4 regions of the Tumebacillus lipolyticus genome follow, and region 4 is predicted to be linked to each of the others. Evidence: riboswitches for the same ligand, from Rfam matches in the RefSeq annotation. Region 4 holds a riboswitch; each other region holds the start of a gene.
What was found. Region 4 has a riboswitch for cyclic di-AMP ahead of ACFSOY_RS07510 (Na-translocating system protein MpsC family protein). Riboswitches for the same ligand answer to the same signal wherever they lie in the genome.

Region 1 (4,207 bases), on a different contig from region 4:
ACTGTGTTGGCGGGTGGTCGTTCGGCGGGGTTGTCGCCATCGAGATGGCAAGGCAGCTCGAACAGGCAGGTGAAGAGGTGGAGTCGGTGATCTTGATCGATTCGCAGTTGCGAGAAGATAAGTCAGAAATGGATGAGCTCGCCATGTTTGCACACGATCTTGCGAGTCGATACGGCAAACAGATTTCCTCTGAGAAGCTCGCTCAATACAACATGTTACAAACGGAGGGCGAACGCTTGCGATTCCTTCTTGAACAGCTCGCCGAGTTGGAGTTGATCCCAGCCGAATATAAGCTGGAGCAGATCAAACCTTGGATCGCCGTCTTCCGTGCCAACCTTCGCGCCCTGCGCAGGTACAGTCCGAAAGGGTATGACAGACCGGTCATGCTGTTTCGGGCAGACAGTTCTATGAGTCGAGAGCGGCGGGAGCACAACGGGTGGGAAGCAGTTTTGACAAACATCGGAACGGTTGAGGTGCGAGCGACGCACCATTCGATCATTCGCGCTCCTCAGGTGCAGCACATCGCAGAGCTTCTACAGAGGAACAGATCTTAGAGTCGGCGGTGGGAGAACCTGGACATACGGGTACTCCCCTCGTCTGAATACACCTTTTCAAATGGTAGGGTATCGAAAACGCAGAAAGCCTGTCGCTCCTGAAGAGCGACAGGCTTTCTGCTGCTGTCAGACCCGAATGTCGATCATCTGACCGCGCATCGGGTCGAGGGATGCCAGTTGGTTGACGATCTGCAGCTGGGCGGGAGCTTGGGACTGGCCCATGTTCATCGCCTGTTTCAGAGCCCACAGATTGACCGCTTGTGAGACGCTGGAAACTTCCATGCAAAACACCTCCAATGAAATAAGTATAATCGACAGAATCATATGAACTCTAGTCAAAAATCGGTCAAAAAGCGACCGATCGACCAAAAGCAGGATGAAGTCGCTCCGCTGCCGAAAGGAAAAGGGGAGAGGAGTGAAGGAAATGCTGACAGAATTACAGCCTGCGTTGCAAAAGATGATCGATGACGCGAAGGGAACGTACGGGGTGTCGATCTATCATTTCGAATCGCAAAGCGAGTTTCAATCGCAAGCGGATGAGTGGTTTTACGCGGCGAGCATCATCAAAGTACCGATCATGGCGGCCGTATTCGATCAGGTTGCGAAAGGCAAATTCAGCTTTTCCGATACGCTTGCTTTGCGGGCGGAAGACATGGTGCCAGGCTCAGGTCTTTTGCAAAACGTAAGCCCCGGCCTGCAACTGCCGATCTATGATTACACGGTGCTGATGATCATCGACAGCGACAACACGGCGACCAACGTTCTGATCGATCAGATCGGCACGGAGGCGATTCAGGCGGCGATGGCCGAGTGGGGGCTGCAAAACAGCCGCTTTTATAACAAGCTTTCGGTGATTCCGGCAAAGGTTGAACATTACAACACGATCACTCCTCGCGAGATGACCGAGCTGTTGAAGCTGATCGCAACCGGAAAAGTGGTCTCCTGGCGAGCCTGTTCGGAGATGATCAAGATCATGAAGATGCAAAAGCATAACGAAGGTCTGCCCAGCCAACTGCCGACACAGGATGGGCCGATCGGTGAACTACCGCTCTGGGAGTGTGCGCATAAGACCGGCTGGATCAACGGCACCGACCATGATATGGGATTGCTTTATTTCCCGCGCAATACGTTTGCCGTCTCCGTCTTTGGCAAAGAGATCGCCGAGCGCAAAGACGCGCATCAGCTGATGGGGGACATCGGGCGACTGCTCTATGCGGCGACCGCTCGCTGATCGGTGTCAAACAGAGACATGATCACAGTTTTGTCAGAGATGACACTCTTGTTTTTATTGAAATCTGACAATTCGTATGATAGAATTTTTTTTGTTGAGTTTTGGCCGAATCTGAAAAATTTTCAGTACGGGGGATATTTTAGAATTTTGGGGTGAACCGCCATCTGGCGGAGGGTTGCTCTCGACCCGAACCCGTCAACTAACCTCGGAGGCCTTGCGGGAGGTCAATCATTTTATGAAACGTCAGCTGAGAGTTTGCATGCTTGCGATGATCATGATCGCGTCTCCAGTGGCGGCGTCTGCAGTTCAAGCGGCGCCGGATGCGTATGGGGATCATATGCTCGTGATCGGCTCCACCGGTTCGAATGTGACGAAGCTTCAACAGGATCTGCGACTGCTCGGATACTTCTCCTATCCGGAAAACACCGGCTACTATGGGGAGATCACGGCGACTGCAGTCAAGAAATTTCAGGCTGCTCACGGATTGGAGCAAAATGGTAAGGTCGGTGCCACGACCGGTCCGCTGATCGACCAAGCGGCGGCGAAGCTCCGTCCCGCCACCCCTCAGGTGGTCGAGACTGCGATGAAATATGTGGGAGTGCCTTACAAATGGGCGGGCAACACGCCGAGCGGCTTTGACTGCTCTGGATATGTCTCCTATGTGATGGCACAGCAAGGCGTGCATCTGCCGCGCATCTCCACCGATATGTACAAAGGCGGCACGCAGACGACCTCTCCCAAAGCGGGCGATCTGGTCTTTTTCTCCACGTATGGCCCAGGGGCGACTCATGTCGGGATCTATCTCGGCAATGGTCAGTTTATCTCGGCCGACTCGACGTACGGAGTGAAGGTGGACACGCTAAGTGGCGGCTATTGGGGCGCGCGCTATATCGGCGCACGTTCATACCTCTAATCTGATCGATTCCTTTGACAATAAAGTGTGGATTCCTCAAAAATTACCAGAGATGTCGAAAAGGAATTTATCTACTTCTGTCTAATTACATCAATACAACAGTAAAGAAACATACGAAAAAACCTCTGTCCTACCCTCGAGCCGGGAACAGAGGTTTTTTCATTTCTCATGATTCCTCCCATTCGACCAGATGAGGATGCTCGTCTAAGATCGATTCGTACTGTTCCAGCCAGCCGTAGGTGCCATTAGGATCTAAGCGCATGTATGGCGCGCTTACTGATCTGCGATGCGAACGATGTACGACCTTTTTACCGCTATGCGACGTTTGAGCTGGTTTGCTGCGCAGCGTGCGATCTGGTTTTCCAACAGCAGATCGAGCAGGTGAACGCTGCCAGTTAGATCGATGCGACCTACAGGAATCCCTCCTTTGCTCCTAGAGGTTTGATTATGCATATGGAGCGCGAGATCGTCTCTATTCCTGATCGCTTGTCGATCCGTTTGGGCTTGGGAAAAATAATGTAATACATCCTGATGTTTCATGGTACTATTGCCTAAGGCAAAGCGATAGGGAACTGCACGATCACTGTGTTAACAAATTGTTGAAACGTTTCCATCTGTGATATTCTCTACAGATGAAAGGAATGCTAGTACAACCGGATACCTTTTGAGGTGAAAAGAAAATGTTGACTCAATTGATACCCGATCTCTATGTAGAATCGGTTTTCGACATCGATCTCGATCAGCTGGAACAGCGCGGGGTGAAGGCGATCATCACCGACCTTGACAACACGTTGGTTCGCTGGGATGAACCGGATGCCACGCCTAAGCTGATCGAATGGCTCGACCATGTGCGCGATACGCGCGGGATCAAAGTGTGCATCGTTTCGAACAACAAAGATCATCGGGTGGAGCGGTTTTCCAAGCCGTTGAACATCCCCTTTATCGGTCGTGCGCGCAAGCCGAAGCGCGCTCCTTTTCTGCGCGCGCTCGACATGCTGGGCACCCGGCGCGAGGAGACGGTGATGATCGGCGATCAGCTGTTCACCGACGTGCTCGGTGGCAACCGGATGAACATGTATACGATCCTCGTCATGCCGGTGGCAGAGAAAGAGTGGATCGGCACGAAAGTGTTGCGGATGATGGAGCGCATCGCCTTCTCGATCCTGCGCCGCCGCGGAATGATTCCTTGGGAGTGAATGAACAGATGTCCGAGATGGATTTGATTTGTACTGGCTGCGGCATTGGCATCCAGACAGAAGAGAAAGAGCAGCCGGGGTATGCCCCGTTAAACTCGGTGATCGAACGAGAATATCCGGTTTGTCAGCGATGCTATCGGATCAAACATTACAGCGATGTCGCGCCGGTCACGCTCGACAACGCAGGCTTTCAAAAGATTCTTCGCGACATCGGCAAGCGGCCAGCATTGGTCGTGAAAGTGGTCGATCTGTTCGATTTCGCCGGCTCTTGGGTGAAAGAGATCAACAGATATGTGGGCCAAAATCCGATCAT
Region 2 (4,207 bases), 450 kb from region 4:
CTGTATTTACTCACACAATCCACAACGGCTCCACTGTTTATCCACATCGGGTTTTCCACAATCGACAAGGAGCAGCTCCCGCAGGCTGTAGCCCAATGCCAACACTTCCTGGCGTATAGTCAGCAGGAGGCGGTGGCGATGGTCAAGAAAATTGCATCCACAAGTTATCCACACAGCGCTGTGGATAGTGTGAATAAATAAGAACAAACGTTCCGCAGTTTTCTGCGAAAATTGTTCATGTTTTTCCCTGTCGTTTTGCTATACTAAGGACACACGAAAACGAACAGGGACGGTTGAACATGGAGACGAAACGATTTGGAACGACAGAGAGTGAACTTGCGGAGGCGGCAGCATTGCTCGCGGGCGGTGATGTGGTCGGGTTTCCGACGGAGACGGTCTACGGGCTGGGGGCGAACGCGTTCGATGCGGCGGCGGTGAGCAAGATCTTTCAGGCGAAAGGCAGGCCGTCAGACAACCCGCTGATCGTCCACATCGCGAGGCGAGAAGATGTGGACAAGGTGGTGCGCGCGGTGCCGGATGCGGCGAAGCGGTGCATGGAGCGATTCTGGCCAGGGCCGCTGACGCTCGTGTTGCCGGTGAGCGATCGCGTGCCGAGCGAGGTGACGGCAGGGCTCGATACGGTCGGCGTTCGCATGCCCGACCATCTGATCGCGCTGCAGTTGATCGATGCGGCGGGCATGCCGCTGGCCGCGCCGAGCGCCAACCGATCGGGACGTCCGAGCCCGACGACAGCCGCCCATGTGCTGGAAGATCTGAGCGGGCGCATCGCGGGCGTGGTCGATGGCGGAGCGGCAGGCGTGGGCGTCGAATCGACGGTGCTCGACCTGTCCGGCCCGGTGCCGATGATCTTGCGCCCGGGCGGCGTGACCCGCGAGATGCTCGCAGAGGTGCTCGGCGAGGTGCAGATCGACCCGGTGCTTGCCAGCGGCGTCGGCACGCCGAAGTCGCCCGGGGTGAAATATACGCACTATGCGCCGCGCGGGGAGATGTGGCTGGTCGCAGGAGAGCGCGATCAAGAGGTGATCGCCGAGCGCGTCGAGCAGGCGAAGCGAGCGGGGCATCGCGTCGGTGTGCTGACCACCGAGGAGCGAGCGAACGAGTATCCGGGAGCGATCGTCATCGCCTGCGGTCGCCGCCGCGAGCTTGCGACGGTGGCCGCTGGGCTGTACGATGCGATCCGCCAGTTCGACCATGAGCATGCGGATGTGATCTATGCTGAGGTGTTCCCCGAGAGCGGAGTGGGGCTTGCGATCATGAACCGATTGCGCAAAGCGGCGAGCCATCGAGTTATTCACACATAATGCCATTTTTTTGCGGAGAGGAAGCCGAACGTTGGGCGTCTCTCCGCTTCAACATTTTGCGGTGAATCATGTATAATAGAGGTGTGACAACCGATTATGAAGGCTGAGTTCCGGTGAACGCCGGAAGCGGAGGACCCAATTTTTCTGGGGTGAATTCTGCTGCAGCAGAAAGGGTGAACTTGAACTCTCTTGCCACCCTAACCCGACAGCTAACTTCGTAAGCCATGCGAGAAGAGGGTGAAAAGTATGAACCGTTGTCTGATCGTCACGATGGACGAGTCGGCCGTTCCGTTCGTCCAAACGCTGCACACCATGGGTGTAGAATGCGCCTATCTGGATTTCTGTGCACAAACGACCTTATTTTTACGCGAGCAGAGCGTGATCGCGCCGGTGATCAAAGTCGGGCCGCACAAGCATGATGTGGTCAACCATGAAGGGATTCGCCAGTTCGATACGGCGGTCGTCTTCGAGGGGGCTTGGCTGGAGAGCGCACTGATCGTGCAAGCGCTGAAGCAAGCTGGCGTGAGCAAGGTGGTCGTCGTCGCGCAGAATCAAAGTTTCATGCGCGCCTATCGCGCCCTTGGGGCCGACCGAGTTGTCGGCGTGCGCCGTTGGAATCGCGATTCGTTTCGCGTGCTGAACGGGGAATCCAAGCAGCGCGGGGCGTAAGTTGAACGTCGCCCTGAACGTACCTTGACAAGACCTGAGCGCAGTGAGCTCAGGTCTTTTTGAAATGGCTGAGCAGGTACATCAGCAACACGCCGAGTCGGTAACAGAGTCGCACGCGGTCCTTCCCGCTGTGGCTCTTTTTTATGTCAGATCGATCGTGCCAGTGCCGAGGGCGCAGGTGCCGGATCATGCAATGGCTGGAAAAGAATAATTTTTTACTATTAAAATCGACAAAAAACTTGATGTACAAACTACTAATACCCAACTATACTTATACTAGTTATTATTTCTGACATTTTGTTAACCTTCGAACATATAGTTCAAACAGGGGGGCATTCCATGTCAACGGTTGAGTACGTGCCAATCTCGACGCTCTCCAAGATACCGTTAGGGAGACGCATCGCCGAACTGATGGAAGAGTTGGGGGAGGGGTTGAGCATCCGCTCGTTTGCGGAGCGGATCGGGATGAATCGGGAGTCGCTGCGACTGATGCTCTTGGGGGAAAGGCGCATCGCACCTTCCGAGCTGGAGCAGATTGCGAACGGGTTGGGCATCTCCGCAAGCCGCTTGAAGCAGGAGGATCTCCTTGCGAAAGAACAAGAGCTGATCGCGCTGGTCATGGGGAAGCGAAGGACGAAAGTGATGCTTACGCGCGCGCGTTCGATCGCCGCCGAAGTGGTTCAGCTTGCGATGGGGAAGACGGAGCGAGGGCTGGCGCTGAACAATCTGGGCAAGGTGCAATTCCTGCAGGAGCAGTATGAGGAAGCACATCGAACGTGGCTGTCCGCGTTTGAGTATGCGAAGAGCGTCGAAGCCGAATATGGTGACAAGCAGCTGTTGCACCTGGTGACGATCAACATGATGCAGTCGCACACGATTCGCAAGGAGTATAGCAACTTTGAAGAGCTGCTCGAATTTGTGGAAGCGGCGTACGCGCAGGACCCGAACAAGCTGGGCATCACCTACTATGTGCGAATGAAGATGGAAGAGGAACGCGGGAATCTGGAACAGGCGAAAAAGTATGCCTACCGTTCGCTGGAAGAGTTTGAGCGGACGAAGGATGGCAAGCAGATCGGCACCGCGCTGATCAACGTCGCACACTATGAATACTTCCTGCGGAATTACAAGACGGCGATTCGAGCGCTGACCGCTGCGATCAACATCGCCCAACCGTTCGAAGACACCCTGATCTTGGCAGTCAAGGAGTATGTGAAGTCGCTGATGCAAGTGCGCGACTACCCGAACGCGATAAAAATGGTGGACAAATATGCAGAGCTGGCAAAAGAATATCCGGAGTACAGGGCAAAAATGCAGATCATGTACACAGTTGCGAAGGATGATCCTTCTTTTGCAGAATCGGTCCTCAACGATACTGGCTTGAGCATGAAGGTCAGGCATTATGCGAGCAAGTGTTTGATGGAATATCATTATTTGAAAGGTGACGCTGTAACTTCGATGAAGTTCTACGAAATGAAGCGCATCTTTTCAAATACAAAAAGTGAGTATTTATACGAGGAGGAATTTTGATGAAAAAATGGATCGCATCCGCCCTGTTGCTGGTCGCGGTGATGGGTTTGGTGATCGGCAGCACAGCAGGTAGCGAAAATGCGCAGACGAAGCCGCCAGAACCGGTAGGACTTAGCGCCATCAAGTGATAAAGACAGCCCTCGTCGATTCGGGACGAGGGTTTTTTATGTCAGATCACCTGCGTGACATATGCATACGATTCGCTCTGACAATCCAATTCTTTTTAAAATGTTACAAAAAGAAACTCTTCTATTATTCTATTTACAATGGAGGTTGGAAACTGGAGGAGGATCTTATGAAATCCCTAGGTCAACGCATCAAATATTTGCGCATGCAAAAAGGGATCACGCAGATTGAAGTGGCGCAAGGACTTTGCACTCCGAGCATGATCTCGCAGATTGAGAGCGATCGCGCACGGCCATCGTACAAAATTTTGTATGCGATCGCCGAGCGGCTCGACGTATCGTTAGATCATCTGCTCGAAGATGTTGCGCTCCATCTGGAGTACACGAGCAAATTTAAGATGGCGAAGAGCATGGTGCGAGCACGAGAGTACAGGACGGCACAGCCCCTGTTGCTCGAACTGCTCCATCATCAACATCATCCGGTGCCAAGGATGGACGTGCTCTACGAGTTGGCCGTCTGTCAGATCGAGCTGGGGAATGAGGCGGAGGCGATGATCCATCTGG
Region 3 (4,207 bases), on a different contig from region 4:
GGAGTCGCGCCTTAAAAACTGCTAGTCGACCAAGCGCTTTGCCGCTGCGATCAGCCGGCTCACATCCTCCGATTCTCGCGCTTCCGCATAGATGCGCAACAGCGGCTCTGTCCCGCTCGCCCGGAACAGGATCCATCTGCCGTCCGAAAGCTTGTATTTGACGCCGTCGAGCGTCTGCACCTCTTCGATCTGATCGCCGGCAAACGTGATCGGCTGCTGGACGAGCGATCGGAAGAGCGACTCCTTTTTCGCTTGGGCGAGCGGCAGGTCGATGCGGTCATACGCGTGATATCCGGCGAGAAACATCAGCTGATCGATCGCATCTGACAACTGCTGGCCGGAGAGCAGCAGATGCTCGATCAACAGCATCCCAGAAAAAATCCCGTCCCGCTCCGGCATGTGCAGCGGGATGCCGATGCCACCGCTTTCCTCGCCGCCGATCAGCACATCTTCCGCCTGCATCAGGCCGCAGATGTGTTTAAATCCGATCGGCACTTCATGCATCTGTACCTCGTACAGATCGGCGATTCGGTCGATCAGCCAAGTGGTGGAAAACGTTTTGACCACCGACCCCGACCATTTGCGGTCGCGCAGCAGATGCAGCGTGAGCAGGGCGAACAAGATCTGTGGCGACACATAATTGCCTTGCGCATCGACCGCCCCGAGCCGATCGCCATCCCCGTCGGTGGCGAGGCCGAGATCTGCCCCAACCTCCAGCACTTTTTCCATCAGCACGCCAAGATTTTTGGGGATCGGCTCCGGGTTGACGCCGCCAAACGTAGGATCTGGATCTGATCGAACCTGTGTGACCTGACAGCCGAGCGCCTCCAGCGCGCGGCTAAAATAGGCGCCCGCCGCACCGTGCATCGCATCGACGACAACGTGCAGCCGCAGCTCTCGATCGAGCGTCGGGGAGAGAAAGCGAAGCAGTTGATCAAAATACGGCTGATCGAGGTTGATCAGCTCGATCATTCCCAACCGCTTCGCACTGTCAAACGGGATGCTCTTCGCAGCCGTCTTGCCGAGGCGTGCGGCGATCTGCGCGATCTCTTCCTCGTTGGCCGGGCCGGCATGCGGCCCTTTCCATTTCACGCCATTCCATACGGCCGGATTGTGGCTGGCGGTGATCATCAGACCGCCGGCCGCGCCGAGATGACGAACCGCGAACGAGAGCAGCGGTGTCGGCGTGACCGAGTCGAACAGATAGACAGGGATGCTGTTCGCAGCTAAAACTTGTGCGCATTCCCGCGCAAAAACATCGGAGAGAAAACGAGTATCATATCCGACGACCACCCCGCTTTCCTGCACCTGTTTCGCGTGCAGTTCGTCGGCGATCGCTTGGCAAACCAGTCTCAGATTGCCGGTCGTAAAGGTGTCGGCGATCTGTCCGCGCCAACCTTCCGTTCCAAATTGAATGTCCATGCGGGCTGTCCCCCCTGCAACCTTGTTGTCAGTGTCTTGTAGCGTATGCAGAACCCTGGGCATTCGTCACGGACTGCGCACATCGGGCGGGCAGGAGCACATACACTGTCAAGGAAAGGATTTGGAAACGGGGGACTGACCGATGTACTTCCTGCTCTTGCGCACCGTCAAGATCCTGCTTGGCGGCGCGATCGCGATCGTGTTTCTCCGAGCGCTGTTCTTCCCGAACGTGCTCGATGTCTTCTTGTTGCTCCTGCTCTTTTTGATCATGGTCGCCATGTTTGTCGGCGCCTGATCTGCGACACCACCCGACCTGTCCGGGTGGTGTTTTTGCGCAAGCGATGCCCTTTTCCAGCCATTCCCGTCTTGTTCCTGCATCTGCCCCATGTTAGCATGAAATGCAAATATGCCGAATCTTGTCGAAAGTCAGGACAAGTACGGGGGACGCTTTACTTTGGGGTGAATGTTCTTCAACTTGGAACAAGGGAAATCCTCTTCCCGAACCCGTCAACTAACCTCGGAGGCGCTTGAGGAGGCAATGCAATAAAATGAAATCGTGGGGCACAAAGTTGGCCATCAGCGCAATTGCGATGGTCGGAATTTTTTGTCAAGTACAAGGTGATGCAGAGGCTGCCGATTCTTCGATCTACAAAGTCCAGCTGAACGACAAGCTGATCTCGTTCCCAGACGCGAAACCGTTTGTGGACGGATCGAGCCGGATGCAGGTGCCGATCCGATTTTTGACCGAGTCGATGGGCTACAAAGTCGACTGGAAGCAGGAAGGCACGCAAGTTTCTGTCACGCTGTCGAAAGGAAACGACACCGTCCAGCTAAAGACTGGGGACGCGCGGATCTTGATCAACGGACAGGCAGAGTGGATGGATACGAAGCCGGTCTTGAAGTCTGATCGCACGTTCGTGCCGATCCGCTTCGCCACAGAAGCTCTGGATGCGAACGTCAGTTGGCACGCACCGTCGCTCTCGGCGATCATCGCGACAGATGGACGGGCTCACCAAGCGCTTGCACCCACCTATGTACCGCCGAGCGAGAAGATCATCCAATCGGCAAAATCCTATCTTGGCGTGCCATACCTCTGGGGGGGCATGACGCCGAGCGGATTCGATTGCTCTGGCTTCACGCAGTATGTGTTTGCGAAAAACGGCCTTTCCTTGCCGCGCGTTTCCCGCGACCAGTACACGGTGGGTCAGTCGGTCGCCAAAAGCAATCTGAAAGCGGGAGATCTCGTCTTCTTCTCGCTCAGTCAGCCTGGCGTCGTCGGCCATGTGGGGATCTACCTCGGCAACGGAGAGTTTATATCTGCCGCCAGTTCCCGCGGTGTCAGCATCGCCAACATCAACGACCCCTATTATTGGGGCTCCCGCTACATCGGAGCGAAGCGAACTTTCTAGCACTTGTACCCAGAGATGAAAAAGACACCGCAGCTGTGGTGTCTTTTTCATCTCTTTTCGGCAGGTCACGCTTTCGCTTTGGCCAGCTTTCTCTGCTTCATCTTATTGATATAGGCGGTCGCATCTGGTGTTTTACAGGCGGTCTCCCCATGATCGACCTTCACTTTCCCAATCGCCGCCGCAAGTTGTAGCGCTTTCGCCTCCAGCAGATCGTTGCGCGACCCGATGGCGATCAGCGCCGTGTTCATCGCCTCTTTGATCCGGTTTTTGCTCTGATGGATGCCTGTCCCGATCTTTTCGAGAAAGGGTTCAAAAAACTCGTCCGGCAGCGGCTCCTTTCCGAGCGCGAGCTGCGTGAGCATCTGCCAGCCTGCCCTGCCCACCCATTCCTCTTCTGAGCGAATCCACGCTACCATCAACGCTTGGGCAAATGGGGTCTTGCTCGCCAGATTGCTCGTCAGCACATCGGTCAGCGTGTGGTCGGTCAGGCACTCCACCCAGGTGTGAAGCTGCGCTTCCTCGATCAGCTTCGGATCGGCGATCATCGTCGCAACCACTCGCGCCTCCCAATTTCCCGTCTCCCACAGCTGCTCAGTCAACCGCTGATCTTTTTTGATCTCCTTGGCCAACTTCTTCATCTCCGCAAAGGACACACCGAACATGTTGACGCCGATCCCATGTCGCCCATACACTTTTCGGTTCTGTTCCGTCCCCATCGCTTCCAGTTTGGCAAGCACTTCTGCCAGCTCCATCAGATCACCACCCTCTCGGTCAGTTCCTCTCATTATATACGATCACCTTCATCCAGCCTACGCATCGCCTGTTCCCTGACTGCCAAAGAACAGCAAAAGAGCTGCCCCTCCTGAACGGCAGCTCTGGCAGCGTTAGTTCGCTTATCGCCCCGGACGCCATGGTCCCGGCTTCTGCTTGCGGCGCGGCTTGATTCGTGGAGCAGCATCTGGCAGAACGGAGCGACTGTCCGTGCGCCGTTCCTCCAGCCCTTTTTCATGGCTGGCCAGCCGAACCTCAGACGATTCTTCCCGCTCGTGTATCGAAGCGCTTTCGGACAGATCGACCGCATGCGCTTCTGGCGCCTCCCACCCATCCGCACGGCTTTCCACCGACGAGGACTCCATCGCTTCCAGATCGTCATACGATTCCAGCCCTTCCAAATGGGGGGCGAAGGACGGGGCGGACAAGTTCAGCCCGTAGCGGGCGATCAGATCCTGTACGAACATCTCCCTGCCCTCATCGAGCGCTAACTGTTTGCGGAATCTGCTGGAAAAGCGCTCAGCATCCCAATCCCGCTTGCGCTCAAAGTACGCTTCGACCACCTCTAGCGTGCGCTTGGGAAAGGAAAGGTAGGCGGCGAGCAC
Region 4 (4,207 bases):
CCGTTGAGCAGATCCTAAACGACTATTTTGCCCTCAAAGGGCTGTAAGCAAAAAGCGTTCCTCCACCGTGAGGAACGCTTTTTGTTAGTCTTTCTTTCGCAAAAAGTTGGGCAGGCTCTGGCGAGCCTCAGCTTTCACGCGGACAAAGGCGATGCGATTGGACAGGCGTCCCAGCAGAAACACCACCGGGATGACGATGAGGTGGAACAACAGAATTCCGCTGATCATCGATCAACTACCTCCTACTCTTCTACTTGCTAGATTGTATGAGCGAGGCGGATCGAGTAGAACAGCAGATTCTGCCAGACAGAAAGCGGGACATCGGCACGAATCTTTTAGCATGTTGAAATCGCTGTAACGTTTTCCAATTTCAGATCGTCTTATCTATTGAGAATCGAAGAGAATGTGGACGAAATGTTGAAAAATGACGAAATTCGTCTCTTTGCGTTTCTTTTTACCCGATAGTAACTTCCGTTATTGCAGAGTTCTCTGGTATAATGAGTACGTTTTAAGGAGCGCCTGTACATTGGCGCTCCTTTCATAGCGAGCGTATCTAATTTCTCAGGAAATAAAAGTGGATTTTTGCGCACACTACCTTCACCAAGATTGTGGCGCAGAGGGAGGCTTACGAACAAAATGCAATCCCCACAAATGCTGACGCTGACTTTGATCGTCTCGTTTGCGCTCGTGTACTTTATGGTGCCTTATCTGCGCAAGCTGGCGTTGAAGACAGGGTTTGTAGACATGCCGAACCCTCGGAAACTGCACAAGGAACCGATTCCGGTGCTCGGCGGTGCGGCGATCTATTTTGGATTTATCATCTCCACATTATTAATTCAACTGTTCTTCGGAGAAGTGGACGACACGTTTTATGGAATCGCGCTGGGCGGCTTGCTTCTGTTTGCGGTCGGTGTGCTCGACGATTATTACAAGACCCGCGGCAAAGACTTTCCGGCGTGGCCGAAACTGTTGACACATATTGCGGCAGCTTTAATCTTGGTCGGATTTGATGTAAAGGTGGAAGCGATCACCATTCCGTGGATCGATCTGCCCTACTATTCTTTTGCTGACCACGGCATGGAATGGATCTCGATCGCTGCGACCGTGCTCTGGGTCGTCGCGCTGACGAACATGCTCAACTTCTTGGACGGCGTGGACGGTCTGGCAGCAGGGATCTCCTCGATCTCGGCGATCACCTTGCTCTTCATCGCGATCCTTTCGGGCAATGGTCCGGTCGCTTTCTATGCGGTGGCGCTGATCGGCGTATCGCTTGCCTTCTTGAAACACAACTTTCACCCGGCTCGGATCTTCATGGGCGATTCGGGGGCGACCTTCCTCGGCTTTGCGCTGGCCGCTCTGGCGGTCGACGGCGCGTTCAAGTCGGCGACGTTCGTCTCGCTGATCGTGCCGGTGCTCGCGCTCGGCGTTCCGATCTTCGACACGATGTTCGTGCTGTTCAGACGGATCAAAGAGCGTCGACCGCTGCATCAGGCTGACAAATCGCACACGCACCACACGCTGATGCGCAGCGGCATGAACCAAGTGCAGACCGTATCGGTCATGTATTTGCTCGGCATCTGTTTCTCGCTTGCCTCGATCGTCGTGCTGCTCGTCAACTACAGATAATGCGTACGGATCGCTCCTTCCTCAGTTTCAGGGAAGGAGCTTTTTTTACAAAAATAGGTCTTGCCAAAGTGCTCGGAGGGCAGTATATTTGATTCAACAACTGAAACATGGCCTAATCTTGGACTTACTTTCAAGAGCGGAGGACCCGATCTTCTGGGGTTAATCTCGCAGTGCGCGAGAGGGATGAGGAACTTCCTTGCCATCCTACCCGTCAGCTAACTTCGTCGGCTAATGCAGGGAGGGTCAGAAGACCTTCTAGTTGGAACGGTCTTTTTGTGTTTCCTTGAAACAGAAGACACCGTTTTAACTGGAGTCTTTCATAAGTTGGTCTCACAGGGAGACATGACGCAAAGCGAGCATTCGCGTGGCGATTTGTAGACCGGTGTAGATTTTGACCTTTGTATTTTCTAACTTACAGGTTGAGATCAGCACCGGTTTTGTTGTGCCATTCTTTGTGCGATTCTCACCGAAAAAGGGGATTGAAGATCAAATGGCACCGAATGCGAAGAACAAGATGGAGTCTGATATCAGCGAGGCGTACATCAAGCTGCAGCGAGAGATCTTAGGCCGGGGACCGCAAGAGACCAAGACCTATATCATTCGCGACATGGTGATCGTTCGGCTGAAAGGGGTGCTGACCCATGAGGAGAAGCATCTCGTCAAGTCGGATCGTGGCAAGCGGCTGGTCAAAGAGATGCGGCAGATTTTGCGGGAGAACTACAGCGAAGAGTCGGAAGCGATCATCTCCAGAATCACAGAATGTCAGGTGATCTCCAGCCATAGCGACATCTCCACGCGAATTGGAGAGCAGGTCGAGATGTACATTTTAGATTGCGATCTGGAAAAAAAGCTGAAATAGCAGATCTGGGCGGGCGTACGGACCCCGAGATCGACGAGGTAGCAGAAGTCTTTTTCACTACAGGGAGACAGAATGCAGGGGAACTGCTGAGCGGTTGCCAGGCGTTACGTAGACCGGTGCAGACTTTGACGAGCGAAACATGGTTCTGATCATTCGAACCTGTTTCAGGCGTTGAAGGGGCACCGGTCTTTTTGTTTCTTGCCGGAGAACCGGCGTGCGAGCCAGCGCGGTTCGGACGACCGGTTCTCCGCAAGCGGCAAGAACGGATGAAGCGACACAAGTCCAAGAACGGATGGAGGAGGAACGTGCATGCTCGATGCGCTGATGATCGGAAGCATAGTGACACTTACGCTGTTGATGTTGTGGTTGCTCCGCTTTGCAAGCAAGGTGAGCGAGGAAGGGAGTGAGGGAAGATGATGTGGTTGTTGGGCGGCATCGTGATTGCCCTGATCTGCTATCTGATCTTCGCCTTGGTACGGCCGGAAAAATTTTGATCGATATCAATAACCTTGATCAACATTTCGGAAAGATTGTGGAGGGATTCTTGTGACGATCGATTTGTTAGCTATCATTTTGACACTGCTCGCTGCACTGTTGCTGGCACGCCCGGTCGGCCGCTACGTTGCCAGCGCCTTCGATACGGAAAAGCGGAGCGGGATCGACAAGCTGTTTGCTCCGATCGAGCGCACCTTGTTTGCGATCGGCGGTGTGCGGATGGAGAACCAGACGTGGAAGCAGTATGCGGGTGCAGTCGTGCTGCTGAACACCGTGATGATCGTGCTGGTCTATCTGGTGTTTCGCTTCCAAGGGTCACTGCCGCTCAACCCCAGTCAGATCGGCAGCATGGAGCCGACGTTAGCTTTTAACACGGCGATCTCGTTCATGACCAACACCAACCTGCAACATTACAGCGGGGAGAGCGGCCTGTCTTATCTGTCCCAGCTGATCGGCATCATCTTCATGATGTTCACCGCGCCGGCGACCGCGCTCGCTGTGGTGATCGCCTGCATGCGCGGGCTTGCCGGAAAGCCGCTCGGCAACTTTTTCGTCGATCTGGTGCGCAGCATCGTCCGCATTCTCTTGCCGATCTCCATCGTGGCCGCGCTGCTCTTCCTCTTGCTCGGCGTTCCGCAGACATTGGAGCAGCCGGTGACCGCGCACACGCTCAGCGGTACTGAACAGCAGATCGCGCGCGGCCCGGTCGCCTCGCTGCTCTCGATCAAAGAGCTCGGCAACAACGGCGGCGGACACTTTGGGGCCAACTCGGCACACCCGTTTGAAAATCCGGGAGCGCTCAGCAACACGATCCAAATGCTATTGATGCTGCTGCTCCCCACCGCGCTTCCGTTCACCTATGGTCGGATGGTGGGCAACCCGAAACAGGGGCGGGTGCTGTTTGTCTCGATGGCGATGATCTTCGTGCTGTTTCTCGGCGTGTCACTGGCCAATGAGTATGCGGGCAACCCCGTTTTGAGCGGGCTTGGCCTGGCCCAAGATCATGGGAGCATGGAGGGCAAGGAGGTTCGCCTGGGGGTGGCGCAATCTGCGCTGTACTCGGTCGTCACCACCGCCTCGGAGACGGGCGGGGTCAACACGATGCACGATACGCTCACACCGCTCAGCGGGATGATCGCGCTGTCGAACATGTTGCTCAACACGGTGTTCGGCGGTGTGGGGGCGGGGATGCTCAACGTGCTGATGTATGCGATGATCGCCGTCTTT

Region 1: it holds a riboswitch for cyclic di-AMP, as region 4 does, so the genes downstream of both, ACFSOY_RS04120 (C40 family peptidase) here and ACFSOY_RS07510 (Na-translocating system protein MpsC family protein) in region 4, are expected to answer to the same signal.
Region 2: it holds a riboswitch for cyclic di-AMP, as region 4 does, so the genes downstream of both, ACFSOY_RS09415 (NAD-binding protein) here and ACFSOY_RS07510 (Na-translocating system protein MpsC family protein) in region 4, are expected to answer to the same signal.
Region 3: it holds a riboswitch for cyclic di-AMP, as region 4 does, so the genes downstream of both, ACFSOY_RS03110 (C40 family peptidase) here and ACFSOY_RS07510 (Na-translocating system protein MpsC family protein) in region 4, are expected to answer to the same signal.

Annotation. Positions count from the first base shown of each region.
Region 1 is NZ_JBHUIO010000002.1:1,022,303-1,026,509, reverse strand. It holds gene ACFSOY_RS04135 (non-ribosomal peptide synthetase) at 1-554, shown strand, start outside; gene ACFSOY_RS04130 (putative motility protein) at 681-836, opposite strand; gene ACFSOY_RS04125 (serine hydrolase) at 979-1,785, shown strand; cyclic di-AMP (ydaO/yuaA leader) riboswitch at 1,879-2,013, shown strand; gene ACFSOY_RS04120 (C40 family peptidase) at 2,021-2,698, shown strand; gene ACFSOY_RS04115 (hypothetical protein) at 2,963-3,097, shown strand; gene ACFSOY_RS04110 (YqeG family HAD IIIA-type phosphatase) at 3,379-3,894, shown strand; gene yqeH (ribosome biogenesis GTPase YqeH) at 3,903-4,207, shown strand, end outside.
Region 2 is NZ_JBHUIO010000005.1:898,544-902,750, reverse strand. It holds gene ACFSOY_RS09425 (GNAT family N-acetyltransferase) at 1-201, shown strand, start outside; gene ACFSOY_RS09420 (L-threonylcarbamoyladenylate synthase) at 300-1,322, shown strand; cyclic di-AMP (ydaO/yuaA leader) riboswitch at 1,414-1,560, shown strand; gene ACFSOY_RS09415 (NAD-binding protein) at 1,569-1,991, shown strand; gene ACFSOY_RS09410 (helix-turn-helix domain-containing protein) at 2,331-3,518, shown strand; gene ACFSOY_RS09405 (hypothetical protein) at 3,518-3,646, shown strand; gene ACFSOY_RS09400 (helix-turn-helix domain-containing protein) at 3,814-4,207, shown strand, end outside.
Region 3 is NZ_JBHUIO010000002.1:831,985-836,191, forward strand. It holds gene ACFSOY_RS03100 (phosphoglucomutase/phosphomannomutase family protein) at 22-1,422, opposite strand; gene ACFSOY_RS03105 (hypothetical protein) at 1,565-1,717, shown strand; cyclic di-AMP (ydaO/yuaA leader) riboswitch at 1,820-1,963, shown strand; gene ACFSOY_RS03110 (C40 family peptidase) at 1,971-2,831, shown strand; gene ACFSOY_RS03115 (DNA alkylation repair protein) at 2,897-3,583, opposite strand; gene ACFSOY_RS03120 (CotS family spore coat protein) at 3,725-4,207, opposite strand, start outside.
Region 4 is NZ_JBHUIO010000005.1:450,832-455,038, reverse strand. It holds gene ACFSOY_RS07525 (IreB family regulatory phosphoprotein) at 1-47, shown strand, start outside; gene ACFSOY_RS07520 (hypothetical protein) at 85-228, opposite strand; gene ACFSOY_RS07515 (MraY family glycosyltransferase) at 637-1,626, shown strand; cyclic di-AMP (ydaO/yuaA leader) riboswitch at 1,726-1,872, shown strand; gene ACFSOY_RS07510 (Na-translocating system protein MpsC family protein) at 2,117-2,485, shown strand; gene ACFSOY_RS07505 (potassium-transporting ATPase subunit F) at 2,899-2,979, shown strand; gene kdpA (potassium-transporting ATPase subunit KdpA) at 3,038-4,207, shown strand, end outside.